Pseudoduganella albidiflava: one gene and its partner. The protein of the gene in region 2 binds, or shares a complex with, the protein of the main gene of each other region. Links are inferred from orthologs where the notes say so. Each region holds a gene or a part of one and is shown on either strand. Other genes may lie near its edges. The genes, in order: tsaB and tsaD.

Region 1 (11,538 bases), 3.7 Mb from region 2 along the record:
TCATGTTCATCGCGAACCTGGTCAAGATCTTCGGCTGCGCATTGCTGTTCTATGAAGTGCATCCGCTGGCCGCCTATGCGATCGTGGGCATCGGCGCCGCCATCTATTCGCCCGCCAAGTACGGCATCCTGACCGAGCTGCTGCCGCCGGAAAAGCTGGTGGCCGCCAATGGCTGGATCGAAGGCCTGACGATTTCCTCGATCATCCTCGGCACCGTGATGGGCGGTGCCCTGGTCAGCGACCGCGCCGAGTCGATCATGGTGGGCTGGGACATCGGCATGAACAATCCCGCCTATGGCGCGCTGATGATCGTCGGCATCCTGTATATCTGCGCCGCGCTGTTCAACCTGCGCATTCCGCTGACCGGCTGCGTGTACCCGCACCAGGAACGCAATCCGGTGCGCCTGATCGAGGACTTCGCCAACTGCTGCATGATCCTGTGGCGCGACAAGCTGGGCCAGATTTCGCTGGCGGTGACCACGCTGTTCTGGGGCACCGGTGCCACCTTGCAGTTCATCGTGCTGGAATGGGCCAAGCAGTCGATGGGCATGAGTTATGAAAAGGCCACCACGATGGTCGGCCTGGTGGGACTGGGCGTGACGGTGGGCGCGATCATGTCGGCCAGGATGATTTCGCTGCGCCAGTCGCTCTCCGTGATCCCGCTCGGCATCGCCATGGGCTTCATCGTGATGACGATGGCCTTCATCCACACGCCGTGGCTGGCTTACCCGCTGCTGATCCTGGTGGGCGGCCTGGCCGGCTTCTTCGTGGTGCCCATGAACGCCCTGCTGCAGCACCGCGGCCACGTGCTGATGAGTGCCGGGCACTCGATCGCCGTGCAGAACTTCAACGAGAACCTGTCGATCCTGACCATGCTGGCCATGTATTCGCTGATGCTGCGCATGGACCTGGCACTGAACACGATCATCGTGCTGTTCGGCCTGTTCCTGTCGGGGACCATGATCGCCATCAAGCGGCTGCACGTGGCCAACCAGCGCGAGCACGATTCGCTGGCGCTGATCGGCGAGCACAAACACTGACCGCGGCCATGCCGCAACCGGCCTGGTGTCGGACATTTTTTCCGCCTGCGGAAAAATTGTCGGACACCGGTTTTCGCGCGCATCCTGGAAATGACGGGCCCCGGGCATTTTCCCCGGATGAAGCGGCCGAAAGAAGATGCCCGGCACCTGTACCCTAAGCCCCCCGCTTCTACCCCGGCTTCTACCCGGGTTTCTGCCCCGTCTGCCGCCTGATCGCGGCCCGCGCCGGCCAGTCGTCGCGCACCACGAACGCGCGCGACTCCTCCAGCAGCCAGCCATCCTCCTCGCGGATCGTTGCCACCATTACCGGTGACGCGTCCGCCTCGAACTTCGTCGCCAGCAGCACCGCCAGCTCGCCTCGCGCCAAGGGTGCAGGCACCGCCGGCAGCGCATCGCCGACGCGCGCCTTCAGCGGCGCCAGCCACTGCAGGCGCGGCATCACCACGAAGCGTTCCTGCGCATGCCCCGCTTCGCCGGCAAGGCCGGCCAGCGTGAGCCAGCGTCCCCGGCAATGATCGGCCGTGATGCCGGGGATGACGGGTACCTCGCCATCCACCGCTCCGGGTGGATAGAACAGCCAGCCCTTGACGAGCGCCTGGGCCGCCGTCACCGGCCGCGGCAGCACCTGCTGCGCGGCCGGATGCTGCGCCAGCGCGAGCTGCTGGTCGAAGATCTTGCGCATCTTGCGTCCCAGCGTGTCGCCCAGGTTCGGGCCCACCAGCAGGTCGAAGTCGGTGGTGGCCACGTCGCTGTCCAGCAGGTAGAACTTGGTGGCGAACTCGATGTGGCGCAGGCCGCCGCCAGCTTCGTCGAGCAGGAAATCGAACTCGCCCACCGTTTCCTTGCCGCCGTTGCCCTTGATGCCGTGATGGTTGGTGCGCACCTGCAGGCCGTGCGCGGCCAGCGTGCCCCGCTGCGCAAAATAAAAGGCCATCAGCTTTTCGGCATACAGGCCAAGGCGGGAATAGAAGCGGCCGCCCAGCGCCGCCTCGAGCGGCGCGGGGTCGGCTTCGAGGGCCGCCAGCCAGGCCTCGACTTCCGGCGCGACCGGCCCGGGCGCGGCGATGCGGCCGTGCCAGTACGGCGCGTTCGCGTCCAGCAGGTCGGGGGCGTCGAGCAGCCACGCCAGCGCCCGCACGTGCGGGCGCGTCAGGTGCCGCCAGCGGCGCTCGAAGCGCGCCTGGTACGTCGCTCCTTTGGCGGACTCAGCGGCGGCCGGCATGGGCGGAACGCGCCAGGCACAGGTCGGCCCACGCCCTGGCCTTGTCTTCCGGCTTCTTCAGCAGGTCGGCCGGATGGAACGTGGCGACGACAGGCAGTTCGCCACCCGGGTGGTCGTAGCGCAGCACCTTGCCGCGCGCGGCCATGCCGAGCAGGCCCTTGGCCGTCACGCCACCCAGGGTGAGCGCCAGGCCCGCGCCCGTCAGCGCCAGCTCGCGCTGCAGGTACGGGCGGCAGGCGGCCAGTTCGTCGGCCGCGGGAAGGCGGTCGGCGCCATCATCCGCCACCGGGCGGCATTTCACCAGCGTGGTCGCATAGGCGCCCCGCGCCACCGACAGGTCCACCGCGCGCAGCATGTTGTGCAGCAGCTGGCCAGGCGGCCCGGCGAACGGCTGCTCCGCCTTCTCGTCGGCGGGCGTGGGTGCGAGGCCCAGCACGAGCCAGCGCGCGCGTTCGTCGCCATGGCCCGGCACGGCTGCGCGGCGCGTCTCGCACAGCCGGCAGCGCGTGCAACCGCGCACGGCGGCCTGCAGTTCCGGCCAGTCCATCGCGGCGATTTCCTCGTCGGTGGCGGCGCCGCGCTGGGGCGCACGCTGTACCGGTACGGCCGGCACGGCATCGAACCACGAGGTGTCTTCTCCGCTTTGCGGCGCCTCGGCCTTCGCGCGCGGCGGCGCCGGCTGCTTCAGCGTGGGCGCTTTCGGCGGCGGTGCCGGCGCGTTGTCGAACCAGGCGGTATCGTCGTCGCTCGTTGCGGCGGGCGGCGCGGCCGGGCGCGGCGGCGGCGAATCCGGTACGGCCGGCGCGACGGCGGCAGGCGTGGTATCCGCACGGGCCACCGTTTCAGGGACCACCGGCGCGGGCGCGGCCGGTTCATGAGCGAACGGGATGGCAGCGACCGGCGCTTCGACGGCTGCCGGCTGTTCCTCGATGGCCGGCACCGGCGCCGCTTCGGCCACGGCTTCGGCCACTGCTTCGGCAACCCCATGCACGCGGTCGCGCAACAGCCAGCGCGGCCCGACGCCCATCTCCTGCAGGAATGCGCTGCTGCGCTGTGTCAGGCTCATAGCACGATCCGCATCACGATGGCATCCTCGCGCTTGCCGTCGGCGGCCGGGTAATATCCCTTCCTGCGGCCGATCTCGGCGAAGCCGTAACGGCGGTAGATGTCGAGCGCGCGCACGTTCGACGGGCGCACCTCCAGCAGCATCGATTCCATGCCGAGGCCGCGCGCGCAGGCGGCGGACTGGTTCAGCAGGAAGCGCCCCAGGCCCTTGCCCTGCCAGCGCGCGGCCACCGCCACGTTCAGCAGGTGCGCCTCGTCGACGACGGCCATCACGAGGAAGTAGCCGATCAGTTCGCGCAGCGGGTCGCGCAGCACCCACGCGTGGTAGCCGTTCTTCAGCGAATCGGCGAAATTGGTGCGCGTCCACGGATGCGGGTACACGTCGTGCTCGAGCGCCACCACCTCGTCGAGGTCGGCCTGCCGCATCGGTTCGTAGACCAGCCGTGCCAGGTCCCAGGTGGGCTGCCGCGTCATGCCTTCACCCCGCCCGGCGCCTCGTTCATGACCGCGCGCTCGGCCTTCGTGTACGCCACCTTGTTGCGCAGGTAAAGCGGCTGCGCTTCGGCGGCCGGCATGCCCTGCCCGGCCACGAAGGCCGCGGCACCCAGGCGGGCCACCTGTTCCGCGTGCGGCAGCACGGCCGTATCGGCACCGGCGGCGAACGGCCGGCCGGCGAAGGCTTCCGGATATGCCGTGAAACCATTGCCGCAGGCAAGCGGCGCACCGTGCGGCGCCACGCCCGCCGGGGCCGACAACGTGGCCGGCACGACAGGCACAGGCAACCGCGTGCCCGCGGCGCCAGGCAGCGCGTCGCCGAACCGGTATTGCGCCCAGTACACCTCGTTCATCCGCGCATCGAGCACCGCCAGCACTTCGGCGGCGCCGTGGCGCTCGTGGCAGGCCAGCGCCATGGCGTCGAGCGTCACCACCGGCACCACCGGCAGGCCGGCGCCGAAGCCGAGGCCCTGGGCAATGCCGCAGGCGGTGCGCACACCGGTAAACGAACCGGGCCCGGCGCCATAGGCGATCGCGTCGCAATCGGCCAGGGCGATGCCTGCCTCGGCCAATAATTCCTGCACCATGGGCAGCAGCGAGGCCGAGTGCGTGCGCACGCCGTCCGAGCTGCGCGAGCTCAGGCGGCCGCCGTGCAGCAGCGCGCAGGAAGCCAGTTCGGAGGATGTTTCAAGGGCAAGGATGGTAGGGGAAGACTTGGACATGGGCAGTATTTTACCTTGCGCGGCGGCGGCGGCCCAGCCATCGCAGGCACGGCAGCCGCCCGGCCGACGCTGTACAATGCGGCCATGCACAGCACAACCCTATACGCCGACAACCGCGCCGAGGTGGCCGCCGCGCTGGCGCAGGACCGCCTGGTCGTGGCCTGCCTGTGCGCCGCCTGGTGCGGCACCTGCTCCAGCTACCGCGCCGCCTTCGAGGAACTGGCCGCGCGCCATCCCGGAAAATATTTCCTGTGGGTCGACATCGAAGACCACGCCGACCTGGTGGGCGACCTCGATGTGGAAAACTTCCCTACCCTGCTGATCCAGCACCATGAAACGGTGGCGTTTTTCGGCACGATGCTGCCCGACCCGAACGTGGCCAGCCGGCTGATCGACACGATCGCCGCCACCAGCGACGCGGAACTGGACCGCCAGGCCGGCAGCACCGCCGAGCGCCGCCAGTGGCAGAAGACCTGCAACCTGCGCCAGCTGATGGGCACCGGCTGACGCAGTGCCTCCCGGGCGCGACGCATTGCCTGCCGGGCACCAGCCGGCACCCGCGGCCGGCTCCGGCCGAGGCACTGCCGCTTTCCGTCATGACCTCCTGCGACGCACCGCCACCATGATGCACAGCGCCAGGGCGCTCAACGCCAGCGCGGACGGTTCGGGAACCTGCACCACGGCGGCCGACAGCCAGGCGCCCGCCTCGCCGAAGCGGTAAGGCGCACAGTTCGCGCACTCGAGGTAGCCGTGCTGTCCGGTAAAGAGCGGTTCCTGCGAAAACAGTTCCTGGTGCGCCGCCGGCGTGTCGAGCGCATCCAGGCTGGCAAGGCCCAGGCGCAGGTTCCAGTTGCCTGTCCAGAAGGTGATCATCTGAAAATTCGTGTCGACCGTCGTCAGTCCTTCGGGATCGTCGCTGGTGTAGGAATTCCCGAAGAACAGGCCCGTCGTCGTGGCGATGTTCCAGGCGGTGACCCGGTTTGTGGTCTCCTCCCAGGTGAACGTCCCCGAGGCCGTGGCACCATCCGTAAAGTTGAAATTGTTCAGTGTCCAGATCACGGACGCCTGGGCAGTGCCGGCCCAGGTGCCGATCAGGGCAGCGAATGCCAGCAGCCGGGCGGCGCGGGACAGTATGGCGAAGACTTGCATGGGATCCCCCTTGAGATTGGACAAGGGAAAGAACGAGCAACACGCATGCCAGCATTTCAGGTTGATTGATTTCAAAGACCTATCGCTGAAACGCGAGGCCGATGTAAAGAAATTCGACACACGCTGCCTTGCCGCACGCGCTGTCTAGGCAAGCGCCGCGCATGAGCAGGCGTGTTCCGCCGGCTTCACGCCCCGGGCGCCACTTTCCTGACATACGTCTCGGTCGCCGACAATGCCACGCCGTCCGCCGTGCGCAGTGCCAGCTCCCCCACCGGCGCGCCGGTATCGCGACGCACCAGCACGGAATGGGGCTCGCCGGGCGCGAACAGGTGGCGCTCGCCCCACCGGCGCAGTGCGACGATCACGGGAAACAGGTCCTGGCCCTTCGCGGTCAGCACATATTCCTGGTATGCCGAACCATCCGATGCCGGCTGGCTGGCGAGGATACCTTCCTCCACCAGCGTGCGCAGCCGGTCGGCCAGGATATTGCGCGCCACGCCGAGGCCGCGCTGGAAATCGCCGAAGCGGCGCACGCCGTCGAACGCGTCCCGCACGATCAGCAATGCCCACCGGTCGCCGACCAGGTCCACGCCGCGTGCCACCGGGCACGGCTCCGCCCGCTCATTGTGCTTCCTCGCCATTCCACCCCTCCAGTGGTTGCATTTTAAAACTACAACGCGTACGCTTCAACCAGTTTTGTTTTGCAACTACTTTGGAGATGCCATGTCTTTTTCCACCGCCCGCCTGGCGCTGCTCGCGGCGTCGGCCGCCCTGTGCGTCGCCAATGTCTACTACGCGCAACCGCTGCTCGACCTGATCGCCGCCGACCTGGCGCTCGACCGCGCGGCGGCCGGCGCCATCGTCACGGCCACGCAGGCCGGCAGCGTGCTCGCGCTGCTGTTCCTCGTGCCGCTGGGCGACCGCTTCGACCGGCGCCGCCTGCTGATGGCGCAACTCGGCGCGCTGGCCCTCGCGCTGGCCGGTATCTGGGCGGCGCAGCGCACCGGGCCGTTGCTGGCGGCGATGCTGCTGGCGGGCTTGCTGGGCACGGCCATGACGCAGGGCCTGATCGCCTGCGTGGCGGCCAGCGCGGCGGACGCGGAGCGTGGCCGCGTCGTCGGTGCCGTACAGGGTGGCGTGGTACTCGGGCTGCTGGGCGCGCGCGTGGTGGCCGGCGCGATCGCCGACCTGGCGGGCTGGCGCACCGTGTATGCGGTATCCTCCGCGGCGACGGTGCTGCTGGCCGCCGTGCTGTGGCGCGCGCTGCCGGCCGTGCCGCCGCCATCCCGGCCATTGCCATACCGGCAGCTGATCGGCTCGATGGCGGCGCTGTTGCGCAGCGACCGGGTCCTGCGCCAGCGCGGCATCATCGCCCTGCTGATGTTCGCGGTGTTCAACATTTTCTGGAGCGCCCTGGCACTGGAACTGGCCGGCCCGCCCCACGCGCTGCCCCACACCGCGATCGGCGCGTTCGGGCTGGTGGGATTGATCGGTGCGCTGGGCGCGATGCGCGCGGGCCGCCTGGCCGATCGCGGCCACGGCGACCGCACCACCGGAGCGGCGCTCTTGCTGCTGTGCGCGGCATGGCTGCCGCTGGCCTTCACGCCCGCATCGCTGGTGGCGCTGGCTGCCGGCATCGTCGCGCTCGACCTGGCGGTGCAGGCGCTGCACGTGACCAACCAGAGCCTGATCCTGCGCACCGGCGTGGCGCCCAGCCGGATGATCGGCTGCTACATGCTGTTCTATGCGGCCGGCAGCGGCGCCGGCGCGCTGGCCGCCACCGCCGCGCATGCGGCCGGCGGCTGGCGGCTGGTGTGCCTGCTCGGCGCCGGCGTCAGTGTCGCGGCGCTGCTGTTCTGGCTTGCCGCCGCGCGGGAGCCTGCCGCCATGAATGAATCTGCGGTTCGCTAGGGCAGCCAGCGGTGCAGCAGGTCGTCCGGCATCACCGGGCGGCTGTAGAAATAACCCTGCGCCTGCTTGCAGCCGTGGCGCAGCAGGAAGGCGGCCTGCTCGTCCGTCTCGACGCCTTCGGCGATCACCGACAGGTTCATGCTCTTGCCGAGCTGGATGATGGCGATCGCGATCGCCTCGTCGTTGGCATCCTCGTGGATATCCTTGATGAACGAGCGGTCGATCTTCAGCGTCTGCACGGGCATCTGCTTCAGGTACGCCAGCGACGAATAGCCGGTGCCGAAGTCGTCGATCGCCAGGCTCACGCCGAGCGCGTGCAGGCCATTGATGTACTGCAGCGCGTCGCCCGTGTTCATGATCAGCGACTCCGTCACTTCCAGCTGCAGCCGGTGCGGCGCCAGGCCCGTTTCACGCAGGATGTCGCCGACGGTGCGCACGATCGTGCCCCGCTCGAACTGGCGCACCGACAGGTTGACGGCGATCTTCGGCACCACCAGGCCGGCCGCTTCCCAGCGCACCATCTGCCGGCAGGCCTGCGCCAGCACCCACTCGCCCAGCTGGCTGATGAAGCCGGAATCCTCGGCGAGGGGAATGAAGCGCACCGGCGGCACCAGGCCCAGTTCCGGATGGTTCCAGCGCACCAGTGCTTCCACGCCGATCAGCCGGCCGGTGTCGATTTCCACCTGCGGCTGGTAGTTCAGGAACATCTCGTCCTTTTCCAGCGAGCGGCGCAGCCAGGTTTCCAGGCGCAGGCGCTCGACGCCCTCGCCCGTCATCGACGGCGCATAGAAGCGGTAGCCGTTGCGGCCGCGCGCCTTGGCCTGGTACATCGCCACGTCGGCATTCCTGATCAGCACATTCCGGTCGGTGCCGTCGTGCGGATACAGGCTGATGCCGATGCTGCACGTGACGAACAGCTCATGGCCCGCCACCAGGAACGGCTGCTCGAACATCGCCACCAGCTTTTCCGCCACCAGGGTGACGGCGTACTCGCCGGCGATCCCTTCGAGCAGCACCACGAATTCATCGCCGCCCAGTCGCGCCAGCGTGTCGCCGTCGCGCAGGCGGTCCGACAGCGCCGCGGCCACCTGCTTGAGCAATTCGTCGCCGATGTGGTGGCCCAGCGTGTCGTTGACGTTCTTGAAGCGGTCCAGGTCGATGAACAGCAGCGCCAGCTGCTCGGCCGAGCGTTGCGCCCGGTCGAGGGCGTGCTGCAGCCGGTCGTTGAACAGCAGCCGGTTCGGCAGTTCGGTCAGCGAATCGTGGTGGGCCAGGTGGTCGAGCTTTTCCTCGTTTTCCTTGACCAGCGTGATATCGCTGAACACGCCCGCGTAATGCGTGGTCACGCCCTGCGCGTCGCGCACCGCGGTGATGGTCAGCGATTGCAGGAATTGCTCTCCACCCTTGCGCAGCGCCCACAGCTCGCCCTGCCAGCAGCCGGTGTCGACCAGTTCCGCCCACAGCTGCTGGTGGAATGCCGCGTCGTGGCGCGCCGACCGGGTCAGGCTCAGGTCGCGGCCCAGCGCCTCGGCCTCGGTAAAGCCGGTGACCTGCGTGAACGCGGGATTGACGGCGACGATGCGGCCATCGCGGTCGATCACCATCACGCCATCGGCGATATGTTCGAGCACGGTGGCCGACAGGCGCAGCTTCTCTTCGGCCTCCTTGCGCGCCGTGATATCGGCATATACCCAGATGCTGCCGTCGTTCGGGCGGTTCTGGTCGATCGCGCAGCCGCTGACCATGCACCAGAACAGCGTGCCGTCGCGCCGGCGGTAGCTGCGCTCCTCGCTGAAGTACTCGCCCTGGCCCAGCGTGGGGTACTGGCGCGCGCCGGCCGCTTCGAAATCGAAGGCGGTGGGGAACACGATGGCGGTCGACTTGCCCACCATGTCGCCCGGCTCGTAGCCGAACAGTTCCTCGCAACGGCGGTTCACCGACAGGATGGTGCGGTGGCGTACGAACATCACGCCGAACATCACGTTGTCCAGGATCGCGCCCTGCTCGGCGAGCAGCGCTTCGATGCGCATCTCGTTGTGCTTGCGCTCGCTGATATCGGACAGGATGCCATCGACCCACGGCGCGCCGCCGTCGGGCGACACCTGCGGCTGGCCGGTTTCCAGCACCCAGCGCTCGACGCCGCTGGCGTCGACGATGCGGTACTCGGTCTCATACGCGCGCCCTTCCTCGATCGCGCTCTTCAGCGCGCGGCGCTGCATGCGGCGGTCTTCCGGCGTGATCAGGTTGACCCAGGAATGCGTAGTGCCGCGCATCAGCTGGGCGGCGGTATAGCCGGAGATCGATTCGATGGCGTCGCTGACGAATTCGATCGGCCCGTCCGGCCGGTAGCGGAACACGGCGCCCGGCACCTGCGTCACGATGGTGCGGAAGCGTTCCTCGCGCTGGCGGACATCCTCGAACAGCCGGCGCAGCGCTTCGCGGGTCTGCTCCAGCCGTGCGCCGAGGCGGCCCAGTTCGTCGTTGCCGCGCACTTCCAGCGGGGTATCGAAGTCGCCCTGCGCCAGGCGGTCGGAAACGCGCATCAGGCGGCGCAACGGCGCGATCACCCGCTTGTTCAGGAACAGCACGATCAGCAGCAGCGACACGGTGAGCTGCGCGGCCAGCACGAAGATGTAGGAGCGGCGCTTGTCCTGCAGTTCCTGGCGGCTGCGCGCATCGTCCATCTCCACCATCACGTGGCCGATCCGTTCGCCGCGCACCGTCACGTCGCGCTCGGCGCGCACCACGTTGCCCAGCGGCCGCGCCGGCGATTTCTCGTGGATGAACTGGGTTTCGGCCTGGCCGGTGACCTGCACCTGCACCACGGAGCGGTCGCGCATCACCGACTGCACCAGCGACTGCGCCGATTCGGCGTTCATGTTCCACAGCGCTTCCTGCATGCCCAGCGCCAGGATATCCGCATTGCGCTGCAGCGCTTCATCCAGCGCGGTGCGCGCCGACTGCTGTTCGCGCACCCCCACCATCAGGTAGCTGCCGACGATGGCCGGCACGATCAGCCCGCCCAGGACGACGAGCAGCAGGGAACCGTAGAGCGATTGGCCGTAGAGCGCGCCGAGCCAGGCACGCAAGCCGCTGGTCGGCGGCTTGGTCATGCAGACAGGTCTGGCTGGAAAATCAGGAGCATCTTGCACAGTGCATAATTATCGTGGTGCAATTATGCTGCAAAGCGATAAGCAAGTCACGAATGCCGTTCAGTAACGAAGCGTGCTGACAACGCAAACGTTGCAACGTTGGCGAACTTGTTATGATGCCCACTCCAAAACGGGATTAACGACAGGAGTTGCCATGAGTTTTTCAATGTATTCCGCCTCGGTGCCGGTGTTTCAGCAGATCCTGAACAGCCTGCTCGACATCCTCGACAAGGCCGACCGGCATGTCGAAGCCACGCGCATCGACCCGAACGCCCTGCTGCAGTACCGGCTGTTCCCGGACATGCTGCCATTCACCCGGCAAATCCAGATCGCCGCCGATTTCGCCAAGGGCGCCGGCGCCCGGCTGGCCGGCCAGGAAGTGCCGTCCTATGAAGACACGGAAAAGAGTTTTGCCGACCTGAAGCTGCGCATCAAGAAAACGCTGACCTTCCTGGACAGCCTGCCGCGCCACGAGATCGAAGTGAGTGCCGAGCGCGCCATCACCACCGGCAGCGGCGAAAAGACGCGCCACTTCACCGGCCAGGCTTACCTGATGCACTACGCCCTGCCGCACTTCTTCTTCCACGCCACCACCGCCTACGACATCCTGCGGCACAACGGCATCGAGATCGGCAAGAAGGATTTCATCGGCACGATCCCGCAATAGCGCGCGGCCGAAAAACGGTGACAGGCACCATTTGATTTGCAATGTTCGGTTTGCCAAGCTGCCTGTTACCAATGCCGCACATATAAGCCCCAAGTGCAAATTCTGGGGTCAGACC
Region 2 (11,522 bases):
CGTGAGCAAGGTCTACGGCCTGTCCGACCCGCGCACCTACGGCTCCGGCAACCCGGGCGCCACCAATGTGCTGCGCAGCGGCAACAAGGGCGCCGCCATCTGGACCCTGGTCGGCGACGCCTTCAAGGGCTGGCTGGCGGTCTGGCTGGTGATCCGTTTCGCCGGCCAGCTCGGCGTCGGCGACGGCACCATCGCGCTGGTCGCCATCGCGGTCTTCCTCGGCCACCTGTGGCCGGTGTTCTTCCGCTTCGAGGGCGGCAAGGGCGTGGCGACGGCCGCCGGCGTGCTGCTGGCGCTGGATATCTGGCTTGGCCTGGCCACGCTCGCCACCTGGCTGATCATCGCCTACGCGTTCCGCTACTCGTCGCTGGCCGCGCTGATCGCCGCCGTGTTCGCGCCGCTGTACTACGGCCTGCTGTTCGGCGTGGAGCCGCAGCTGTTCGCGGTGGTGGCCATGTGCGGCCTGCTGATCTGGCGCCATGCGAAGAACATCGGCAACCTGATGGCCGGCAAGGAAAGCCGCATCGGCAGCAAGAGCAAGGGCGCCACCGCGGGTGCCAAGAAGAAGTAACTTGTAAAAGCGGCTTGCAATCCCGGCAACGGCCCTCATCATCCGGCGATCGGCCGCCGCCGGCGGCCCCGCATCCATGAAGGCCGCCATGTCCACACCCGCCATCTCCACGACCTCCACACCTGGCACACCCGCTCCGCTCCGTATCGATTTCGTTTCCGACGTGTCCTGCCCCTGGTGCGCGGTCGGGCTGAAGTCGCTGGAAACGGCGCTGGCCCGCATTCCCGAAGCGGCCGTCGAATTCCACTTCCAGCCCTTTGAACTCAACCCGGACATGGGCAAGGAAGGGCAGGACATCACCGAGCACATCGCCGAAAAATACGGCAGCACGCCGGAGCAGCAGGAACAGTCGCGCGAAATGATCCGCCAGCGCGGCGCGGCGGTCGGCTTCACGTTCGCGATGGACAAGCGCAGCCGCATCTACAACACCTTCGACGCCCACCGGCTGCTGCACTGGGCCGAGGAAGCGGGGCGCCAGAAGGAACTCAAGCACGCCCTGCTCGAAGCCTACTTCACGAACGGCGAAGACCCCAGCTCCCACGAGGTGCTGCTGGGCGCGGCAGAGCGGGTGGGGCTGGACCGAGCCGCCGCCCGGCAAGTGCTGGAATCCGGCCAGTTCGCCGACGAGGTGCGCATGCTCGAACAATACTGGCAGCAGGCCGGCGTGCGTTCGGTGCCGGCCGTCGTCATCAACCAGCGCCACCTCATTTCCGGCGGCCAGCCGCCCGAGGTGTTCGAAGGTGCGCTGCGGCAAATCCTGGCAGGCAAGTGATCCGCATGCCGGTGTGACCGCACCGGGTCTTTTGAGCTACACTGCCGCGGCACGAAATGTTGTTCATCCCGCCATCCACAGTGGGGAAGCGTGCGCGCAGCGAGCACCGTATCATCGGACCACAGACATCAGGAGAACAGCCATGCCGAAAGCCATCTGGAACGGCGCCGTCATCGCCGAGGCCACCGCCGACGAGGTGGAGATCGTCGAGCAGAACGTGTATTTCCCGCCCGAGCGCGTCAGGCGCGAATACCTGAAGGACAGCAGCCACACCACGCTGTGCCCCTGGAAGGGCGTGGCCAGCTACTATGACGTGGAAGTGGATGGCCAGTTGAACCGCAACGCCGCCTGGTACTACCCGGCCGCGAAGGACGCGGCCAAGGCCATCGAGGGCCGCATCGCGTTCTGGCACGGGGTCGAGGTCAGCCGCTGAGTGGATAACGTCACCCACACCTTCGTCGGGCTCGGCATCGGCGAACTGGTGCAACGCTCGCTGCCTGCCGAGCCCGACGAGGCGCGGCAGCGCACCCGCCACCGTCTGCTGCTGACAGCGTGCGCGGTGGCCAGCAATTTCCCCGACCTGGACCTGGTGCTGACCGACCTGCTGCCGGCACCGCTGGGCTACCTGCTGCACCACCGCGGCCATACCCATACCCTGCTGTACGCGATACCCCAGGCGCTGCTGCTGCTCGCCGCCTTGTGGCTGCTGTGGCCGAACGCGCGGCGCCTGCTCCGGCACAGCGGCCAGGCGCGGCTGGGGCTCGGGCTGGCCATCGGGCTCGGCTTCCTGCTGCACATGTCGATGGATTTCCTGAATTCTTACGGCATCCATCCACTGGCGCCGTTCGATCCGCGCTGGTTCTACGGCGACCTGGTGTTCATCGTCGAACCGGTGTTCTGGGTGGCCTTCGGCGTGCCGCTGGCGCTGGCCATCCCGCGGCGCTTCCTGCGCGGCGTGGCGCTGGCCGGGCTGGCGGCATTCCTGGGCTACGTCACCTGGCGCGGCTACCTGGATCCGGTCGCGCTGGCCGGCCTGCTGCTGATGGGCGGCTTCATCGCGGCGCTGCGCATCACGCGCATGCAGAGCCGGCGTGCGCTGGCCCTGTCGGCGCTGGTGTCGGTGGCCTTCATTGCCGTGCAGGGCGGCACCTCGTCGGTGGGGCGGGCCCGCGTGGAAGCGGCGCTGCAACGGGCCGATCCGGCATCGCGCGTGCTCGACGTGGCGATGACGGCCTTCCCGGCCCAGCCGCTATGCTGGTCCTTCGTGAGCATCGAGGAAAATGCCGGGCAGGGCAGCTACCGCATCCGCCGCGGCCTGCTCAACCTGGCGCCGGACGTGCTTGCGCATTGCCCGGCCGCGTTGGCCGATCCGGCCGCTCGCGACACGGAATCGGCCGGGGTGAGCTTTGCTTCCGCCTGGCAGGGCAGCCTGGCCACGCTGCGCACGCTGGCAAGGAACGATTGCCACGTGAACGCCTGGCTGCGCTTTGCGCGCATGCCGGCGGTGGATGCGGAAGTGGCCAGCGACCTGCGCTTCTCGGCCACGCCGCGCGGCAATTTCACGACGATGGACCTTGCCCAGGCCAGCCGCGAACCGTGCGGCAACGTGCCGCGCTGGGCGTATCCGCGCGCCGACCTGCTGGGGGCTGCGCTACATTGAGCCACCCCGCGACCATCCAGGCCCACCGCGTGAGTTCCCCATGAACACCCCCATGAACGAGCGTCCCACCAAGGCCCCGGCGCCGCCCGAGCTCTCGGCCGATCCGCACCAGCATTTCGGCAAGCCGGAGGGCGGCTGGCGCGAAGAGTTGTACGAGATCATCTTCGAGTCGCATACGCGCACGGGCCAGATCTTCGACCTCGTGCTGATCGGTGCGATCGTGCTGTCCGTCGTCACCGTGGTGCTGACGTCGATCGCGCCGGTGGCGCGCGCGTACGGGCCATGGCTGCTGGCGGCCGAATGGCTGTTCACGCTGCTGTTCACGGTCGAGTACATCGGCCGGCTGCTGTGCGTGAAGCGGCCGGACCGCTATGCGCGCAGCTTTTTCGGCATCATCGACCTGATGTCGGTGGTGCCCAGCTATGTATCGCTGTTCGTGCCCGGTTCGCATGTGCTGCTGGACGTGCGGATCCTGCGGCTGCTGCGCATCTTCCGGATCTTGAAGCTTACGCTGTATATCCAGGAATACGGCATGCTGGGCAATGCCCTGCTGGCCAGCCGGCGCAAGATCCTGATTTTTCTCTCCGTCGTGTTCATGATCGTGTTCCTGCTGGGCACGGTGATGTACGTGGTCGAGGGACCGCGGCACGGCTTCACCAGTATTCCCACGGCGGTTTATTGGGCCATCTCGACCGTGACGACGGTCGGCTTCGGCGACCTGGTGCCGAAGACGGATCTGGGCCGCGCCATCGCCTCGTGCATGATGCTGCTGGGCTGGGGCATCCTGGCGGTACCGACCGGCATCATCAGTTCCGAAATCACGCACCAGCGCGGCTTGCGCCCCGTTTCGGCGCGCGTCTGCACGCGCTGCCTGGCTTCCGGCCACGAGGCCGACGCGAGTTTCTGCAAGAGCTGCGGCGAGGCGCTGCCGCAAGAACCGCGCTGACCCTCGCAAGGTGCCGGGCGGCACGCCCGGCCATTGTCAATCCAACCACGACCGTTTCAAATTCGTGGCCATGGCACGCCATTTGCTGCTACATTGTCTCGTCTAGACATATTTCGCCAGGAGCGCACCATGAACGAATCAGTTTCGACCGCCGCGAAGTCGGCTCCACGCGAGCAGGCCAAGCCGCCGCGCACCGAGCGCATGGAAGAGTTACGCAAGAAACAGGTGAAGACCGGCGCTGTGGCGGCCGGCGGCCTGCTGGCCCTGGTGGGGCTGGCGGCAATGCTGCTGGGCGCCTGAACGACGCCAGCGGTCAGATAACCTTCAATTCATCCAGCGGCCATCGCGGCCGCACATTGAACGCATATTCCCGCTTCGCCGCGCCCGGATTGATCGACAGCCGCATCGCGCCGGCAAAGGCGATCATCGCGCCGTTATCGGTGCAGAACTCCAGTTCGGGGTAGTACACACGGAAGCGTTTCCTGGCTGCCGCCGCGTTCAGCGCGGCGCGCAGCTGGCTGTTCGCGCCCACGCCGCCGGCGATCACGAGCCGCTTCAGGCTCGTCTGCTTCAGCGCGGCCACGCACTTCGCCACCAGCACGTCGACGATCGCATCGACGAAGCCGCGCGCGATATTGGCCTTGTCCTGCTCGCAGACATTGGCGGCGCCGGCATTCTTCACGACCGTCAGCACGGCCGTCTTCAGCCCTGAAAAACTGAAGTTCAGGTCCTTCGAGTGCAACATCGGCCGGGGCAGCTTGTATGCGGCCGGATCGCCGAACTCGGCCAGGCGCGAAATGGCCGGCCCGCCCGGGTAGCCCAGCCCCAGCAGCTTGGCCGACTTGTCGAACGCCTCGCCGGCGGCATCGTCCAGCGTCTCGCCCAGCAGTTCGTACTGGCCCACGCCATCGACCCGCATCAGCTGCGTGTGGCCGCCCGACACCAGCAGCGCCACGAACGGAAACTCGGGCGGATCGGACGCCAGCAGCGGCGACAGCAGGTGGCCTTCCAGGTGGTGGATGCCGAGCACCGGCTTGTCCAGCGCCAGGCCCAGGCTGCACGCGATCGACGAACCGACCAGCAGCGCGCCGGCCAGGCCGGGGCCCTGGGTAAAGGCGATGGCATCGATATCGGCCGCGGCGATGTGCGCCCCTTCGAGCGTTTGCTGCAGCAGCGGGATAGCCCGGCGGATATGGTCGCGCGAAGCCAGTTCCGGCACCACGCCGCCATATTCCTCGTGCATGGCCACCTGCGAATGCAGCGCATGCGAAAGCAGGCCGCGGCCGGTGTCATACAGGGCCAGGCCGGTTTCATCACAGGAGGATTCGACGCCGAGAACGATCATGGTAGGGGCTAACAATGAGGACTGAAGATGACGGGCAATCCGCCATTGTATCGGAAAGCCGCGGCCACTTCAGCCAAGGCATCCCCAAGGCTGAGCCCGTGTCATGGTGGCATCGCAGGGATTTCAAGGAGCACCGCTCCTTGCCCGCGTTGCGGTGACGCCTTGCAAGGCGTCACTCCTTCCTGACACCATGACACGGGCTCAGCCATTGCAGGCCAGGAGGAGGGCGATCGCGGGGCGCGGGCGCACCGCGGCAGTGCGGTGGCGGGCCATGGCGGGGAGCTTTGCCGCCATGGTGATGGCATCGCTCTTGCTACTTCTACAGCGTTGCGGCGACCCGCCGTGGAAGGAGAGGCAATGCCCGAACACTGGAAACTGGTTTGCAAGGTCAAGGATATCGCGCCGGGAAGTGCGCACCACGTGCCGCGCGGCCTGGCATGGCAGGAGTTGCCGGGCGTGGCGGTGTTCCGCACGGCCGACGATCGCATCTATGCGCTGCTCGACAGTTGCCCGCACAAGGGCGCCCCGCTGTCACAGGGCATGGTGCTGGGCGAGCATGTGGCATGCCCGCAGCATCACTGGAATATCGCACTGGAGACGGGCTGCGCGGTGGCACCCGAGCAGGGTTGCACGCGGCGCTACAGCGTCAAGGTGGAGGACGGCAAGATCTACCTGGATTTGCTGGAGCTGAACGCGCCGGCCAGCCGCGCGGAAGCGGCGCTGGCCGGCACGTATGGCGTGGCGCCATTGGCCAGCACCTATCCATAGAAGAAGCGCGGCCGGCGTGCTTACGGCCGGCGGCGCAGTTCCGCGTCGGCCGACTTCAGCATCTGCACCGTGGTTTCCCAGTCGATGCAGGCGTCCGTCACCGAGCAGCCATACTTCAGTTCGGACAAATCGGCAGGGATCTTCTGGTTGCCGGCGCAGATGTTCGATTCGATCATCACGCCCACCAGCGAACGGTTGCCGTGCACGATCTGGTTGGTCACGTCCGTCATCACCAGCGGCTGCAGTTCCGGCTTCTTGTAGCTGTTCGCGTGCGAGCAGTCGACCACGATATTGGCCGGCAGCTTGGCTTTCGCCAGCGCCTGCTCGGCGATCGTGACCGACACGGAATCGTAGTTCGGGCGGCCATCGCCGCCGCGCAGCACCACGTGGCCGTAGGCATTGCCGCGCGTGCGCACGACGGAAACGCTGCCTTCGCCATTGATGCCCAGGAAAGCGTGCGGGTTGGCGGCGGACAGGATCGCGTTGATGGCGATGCTGATGTCGCCATCGGTGCCGTTCTTGAAGCCGACCGGCGTCGACAGGCCCGACGACATCTCGCGGTGCGTCTGCGATTCGGTGGTGCGCGCGCCGATCGCGGTCCAGGCGATCAGGTCGCCCAGGTATTGCGGCGAGATGGGATCGAGCGCCTCAGTCGCGGTGGGCAGGCCCAGCTCGCACACGTCGAGCAGGAACTGGCGCGCCTTTTCCATGCCGATATCCACGCGGAACGAATCATCCATGAACGGGTCGTTGATGTAGCCCTTCCAGCCGGTGGTGGTGCGCGGCTTCTCGAAATACACGCGCATCACCAGCAGCATCGTGTCCTTGACCTCTTCCTGCAGCGCCTTCAGGCGGCGGGCATAGTCCAGGCCGGCCACCGGATCGTGGATCGAGCAGGGCCCGACCACCACGAACAGGCGCCTGTCCTTGCGGTCGAGGATGTTGCGCAGGTCTTCGCGGCCCCTGGTGACGGTGGCGAATGCCGTGTCCGTCATGGGCAGCTTCGCGTGCAGTTCGGCCGGCGTGGGCATGGACGCGAACGAGGTAACATTGATGTTTTCGAGGTCGAGGGCAGTCATGGCTTCAGTTCTATGGCTTGTTTCTGTGCTTGGGGACGATGTATCGGGCTGTTCCTGGAGGCTTCGTGGCCATGGCTCGCGACTATGCTTCGGTAATGCACTGTCGGCTTCAGGTTTTCTTATGGGTAGTCGATTAGTGTAGCCGAAATGCGGTAAGCTGTTTCCATGAGTATCGAAAACACATCTTCTTCCACTTTGCCATCCACCTCGCCGGCCTCATCGGCGTCCACATCGGTATCCACCCTGGCGTCCACATCGGCACCCGCGGCGGACCGTTTCATTGCCGCGCCATTCATCAAGGAAATCGGCCGCGGCGTGAAGGGTGCGCGTAGCATGAGCCGTGCCGATGCCTTTACGCTCTATGACGCCATGCTGCATGGCCGCGTGTCCGACCTGGAGCTGGGCGGCATCCTGCTGGCCATGCGCATCAAGGGCGAATCCGTGGACGAGCTGGCCGGCTTCCTGGATGCCGCCGAAGCGTCGTTCACGCCGCTGCAGGCGCCCGCCGGTCCGTATGCGCCGGTGCTGATTCCCACCTACAACGGTGCGCGCAAGATGGCCAACCTGACAGCGCTGCTGGCGCTGCTGCTGGCGCGCGAAGGCGTGCCGGTGCTGGTGCACGGCGTCGCGCATAACGTGGGCCGCATCGCCACCGCCGAGGTGCTGGCCGAGCTGGGCATCGCCGCCGCCACCACGGTCGCGGAAGCGGAACGCGCGCTGGCCGAAGGCCACGTCAGCTTCATCACGATCGACACGCTGGCGCCCAGGCTGGCCCATCAGCTGGAACTGCGGCGCATCCTCGGCGTGCGCAATTCCACGCACACGATCGTCAAGATCCTGCAGCCGTTCGCCGCTCCGGCGCTGCGGCTGGTGTCGTACACGCATCCGGAATACCTGGAAACGCTGGGCGAGTACTTCACCACGGCCGCTCCGCATGCCCGCGGCGACGCATTCCTCATGCGCGGCACCGAAGGGGAAACGGTGGCGAACGCCAACAAGGCGCAAAAGATCGACTGGTTCCACGATGGCGAGCGCACCGTGCTCGTCGAGCGGCAAATGATCGCCGACACCGAGCCCGCGCTGCCTGAAGACAAGAGCGCCGCCGCCACCGCCGCCTGGATCCAGGCCGTGCTGCGCGGCGAGGTCCCGGTGCCCGATCCGATCGCCCAGCAGGTGGGCCACATCGTCACCGTCGCCCGCGAAGTGCGTGCCCGTCACGGCTGAGGCAATAGCCCAGCCTTCCCCCATTGCGGTAGAATGCCCGGTTTGACTGGCGGGACGGGCGTGATGGCGGAACAGTTTGACGTGGTGGTAATCGGTGCGGGCGCGGCCGGAATGATGTGCGCGGCGGCGGCGGGGCAGCGCGGCAAGCGCGTCGTGCTGGTCGACCATGCCGAGAAGCTGGCCGAGAAGATCCGCATTTCCGGCGGCGGGCGCTGCAATTTTACCAATATCAGTGCGGGGCCGGCCCATTTCCTGTCCGAGAACCCGCACTTCGCCAAGAGTGCGCTGTCGCGCTATACGCCGCAGGATTTCCTCGCGCTGGTGAAGAAATACCGCATCGCTTACCACGAGAAGCACAGGGGCCAGCTGTTCTGCGACGACTCGGCCGAGCAAATCATCGACATGCTGAAAGCCGAGTGCAACGCCGGCAACGTGCGCTGGCGCATGCCCGCCACGGTGCAGGGCGTGGAACAGCAAGGCGAGCGTTTCCTGGTGCAGACCAGTGCCGGCCTGATCGATGCGGGTGCCGTGGTGATCGCCACCGGCGGCCTGTCGATCCCGAAGATCGGCGCCACCGATTTCGGCTACCGCATCGCCAGCCAGTTCGGGCTGGCGATCGTCGAGCCCCGCCCGGCGCTGGTGCCGCTCACCTTCGATGCCCAGCAGTGGCAGCCGTTCGTGCCGCTGGCCGGGGTGTCGCTGGAAGTCGACGTGGAGACCGGTACGCTGAAGGGCCGCAAGGCCACGGGGGCACGTTTCCGCGAAGACCTGCTGTTCACGCACCGCGGCCTGTCCGGCCCGGCGATCCTGCAGATTTCCAGTTTCTGGCAACCCGGCACGCCGATCACGATCAACCTGTTGCCGGAACTCGACGTGGCCGCCACGCTGCTGGAAGGGAAGGGTACGATCAAGAAGCACCTGGGCAACGTGCTGGCGCAATGGCTGCCGGCGCGCCTGGCCGAAGGCTTGCTGCAGGCCCATGGCTTCCAGGCCGATGCGCGCCTGGCCGACATGCAGGACGCCCAACTGCGCCGCCTCGGCCAGGCCGTCAACGCCTGGACCATTACGCCGAACGGCTCCGAGGGCTACCGCAAGGCCGAGGTGACACGGGGCGGTGTCGACACGAAAGAGCTGTCGCAGCAGACCATGATGGCCAACCGCGTGCCCGGCCTGTATTTCATCGGCGAATCCGTCGACGTCACGGGGTGGCTGGGAGGCTACAACTTCCAGTGGGCCTGGGCCTCGGGGATGGCCGCCGGGCTGGCAGTCTGATATGATGCCGGACCCGCCAACGCTGTCACGGTGCGGGTTCTGTTGTGTTCGGATGTGTATTGGCAAGCATGAGAGTAGGCACGGGGGGAGGCACGAAGCCTCTTGTCTGTCTGGACAAAAGCTGATAATATCGCCGTCTTCCTAAAAACCCTCTAACGGTTTGAATTTTACATGACCACTATCCGCCTTAAAGAAAACGAGCCGTTCGAAGTTGCCATGCGCCGCTTCAAGCGCACCATCGAAAAAACCGGTCTGCTGACCGAACTGCGCGCACGCGAGTTCTACGAAAAGCCGACCGCAGAGCGCAAGCGCAAGCTGGCCGCTGCCGTGAAGCGTCACTACAAGCGCATCCGCAGCCAGCAACTGCCGAAGAAGCTGTACTAATTCTCGCCTTCGCAGACCGGGCCGTCGACGGCGCTTTTCGCCTCCGGTCCGCTTGCGTAGCGATCACCCGCTCCGGCATCGTCCGCAGCGGGTTTTCGTTTTTACCGCACTGTTTTTACCAGTGACATTTGCCCGAGGACACCCATGAGCCTGAAAGCCCAGATTTCCGATGACATGAAAGCCGCGATGCGCGCCAAGGAGGCCGGCAAGCTGGCCACGATCCGCCTGATCCTGGCGGACATCAAGCGCAAGGAAGTGGATGAGCAGATCGAACTGAACGATACCCAGGTGCTGGCCGTCGTGGAAAAGATGATCAAGCAGCGCAAGGATTCGATCACGCAGTTCGAAGCCGGCGGCCGCGCCGACCTGGCCGACATCGAGAAGGCCGAGCTGGCCGTGCTGGCCGCCTACATGCCCGCCGGCCTGTCGGACGAGGAAGTGGCCGCCGAAGTGAAGGCCGCCGTGGCCGAATCCGGTGCCGCCGGCCCGCAGGACATGGGCAAGGTGATGGCCATCCTGAAGCCGAAGCTGGCTGGCCGTGCCGACATGACCGCCGTGTCCGGTCTCGTCAAGAAAGCGCTGACGGGCGCCTGAACCCGCCGCTTTTTGCTGGCATCTTGCAGACGTCATGTGCCGTTGAGCTGGATCAAGTTCCAGCCAGGCACGGCGTTATAGCCTGATCTGTAACAATATGGAAGAACCGCGGTTGCCACAGTGATTCCACAATCCTTCATTTCCGACTTGCTGAACCGCGTCGACATCGTCGACGTGGTCGGGCGCTATGTGCAACTGAAAAAGGCCGGCGCCAATTTCCAGGGCCTGTGCCCGTTCCACAACGAAAAATCGCCCAGCTTCACCGTCAGCCCCACCAAGCAGTTCTACCACTGCTTCGGCTGCCAGGCGCACGGCACCGCGATCGGCTTCCTGATCGAATATTCCGGCCTGGGCTTCGTCGATGCCGTCAAGGACTTGGCGCAAAACGTGGGCATGACGGTACCGGAAGCGGACGACAAGATCCCGCCGGCCCAGCGCGCGCAGATGCAGGCGCAGAGCCTGGCGCTGTCCGAGGCGATGACGCTGGCCGCCGATTTCTATAAAGGCGCGCTACGCAAGGCGCCGAATGCGATCGGCTACCTGAAGGGCCGCGGCCTGACGGGCGAGATCGCGGCCCGCTTCGCGCTCGGCTATGCCCCGGAAGGCTGGGACAACCTGCGCGCCGTGTTCCCCCAATACGATGCGCCGGTGCTGGCCGAAGCCGGCCTCGTCATCGACAAGGTCGACGAGGAAGGCCGCCACATCAAGCGCTACGACCGTTTCCGCGAACGCGTGATGTTCCCGATCCGCAATACCAAGGGGCAGGTGATCGCCTTTGGCGGCCGGATCATGGAACAGGGCGAGCCAAAGTACTTGAATTCCCCCGAAACGCCTTTATTTTCAAAGGGTTCGGAACTGTACGGCTTGTTCGAGGCACGCCAGGCGATCCGCGATGCGGGGTATGTGC

What was found.
Region 1: the proteins of tsaD (region 2) and tsaB are in contact, whole or in part, in a solved structure (PDB 4WQ4), measured with the Escherichia coli proteins. The link is inferred for Pseudoduganella albidiflava from one-to-one orthologs.

What each region holds. Positions count from the first base shown.
Region 1 is NZ_CP036401.1:4,331,399-4,342,936, forward strand. The notes cover bases 2,672-5,599. They hold tsaB (tRNA (adenosine(37)-N6)-threonylcarbamoyltransferase complex dimerization subunit type 1 TsaB), read right to left. Parts: upstream 4,545-5,599; coding sequence 3,798-4,544; downstream 2,672-3,797. Other genes in these bases: EYF70_RS17830 (uracil-DNA glycosylase), read right to left, coding at 2,672-3,328; rimI (ribosomal protein S18-alanine N-acetyltransferase), read right to left, coding at 3,325-3,801; EYF70_RS17845 (thioredoxin family protein), read left to right, coding at 4,629-5,051; EYF70_RS17850 (PEP-CTERM sorting domain-containing protein), read right to left, coding at 5,139-5,599. Outside these bases: lysophospholipid transporter LplT, read left to right, coding at 1-1,040; EYF70_RS17825 (DUF1853 family protein), read right to left, coding at 1,222-2,262; more of EYF70_RS17830, read right to left, coding at 2,246-2,671; more of EYF70_RS17850, read right to left, coding at 5,600-5,693; EYF70_RS17855 (winged helix-turn-helix transcriptional regulator), read right to left, coding at 5,879-6,334; EYF70_RS17860 (MFS transporter), read left to right, coding at 6,417-7,604; EYF70_RS17865 (bifunctional diguanylate cyclase/phosphodiesterase), read right to left, coding at 7,601-10,717; EYF70_RS17870 (DUF1993 domain-containing protein), read left to right, coding at 10,911-11,423. UniProt on the Escherichia coli protein: Required for the formation of a threonylcarbamoyl group on adenosine at position 37 (t(6)A37) in tRNAs that read codons beginning with adenine.
Region 2 is NZ_CP036401.1:620,389-631,910, forward strand. What follows is about bases 3,279-6,190. They hold tsaD (tRNA (adenosine(37)-N6)-threonylcarbamoyltransferase complex transferase subunit TsaD), read right to left. Parts: upstream 5,295-6,190; coding sequence 4,263-5,294; downstream 3,279-4,262. Other genes in these bases: EYF70_RS02720 (ion transporter), read left to right, coding at 3,279-3,949; EYF70_RS30975 (hypothetical protein), read left to right, coding at 4,079-4,249; nirD (nitrite reductase small subunit NirD), read left to right, coding at 5,652-6,062; EYF70_RS02735 (3-deoxy-7-phosphoheptulonate synthase), read right to left, coding at 6,083-6,190. Outside these bases: glycerol-3-phosphate 1-O-acyltransferase PlsY, read left to right, coding at 1-571; EYF70_RS02705 (DsbA family oxidoreductase), read left to right, coding at 660-1,343; EYF70_RS02710 (DUF427 domain-containing protein), read left to right, coding at 1,486-1,776; EYF70_RS02715 (metal-dependent hydrolase), read left to right, coding at 1,777-3,003; more of EYF70_RS02720, read left to right, coding at 3,044-3,278; more of EYF70_RS02735, read right to left, coding at 6,191-7,141; EYF70_RS31470 (hypothetical protein), read right to left, coding at 7,261-7,476; DNA-binding protein YbiB, read left to right, coding at 7,475-8,365; EYF70_RS02745 (BaiN/RdsA family NAD(P)/FAD-dependent oxidoreductase), read left to right, coding at 8,429-9,637; rpsU (30S ribosomal protein S21), read left to right, coding at 9,809-10,021; EYF70_RS02755 (GatB/YqeY domain-containing protein), read left to right, coding at 10,166-10,615; dnaG (DNA primase), read left to right, coding at 10,736-11,522.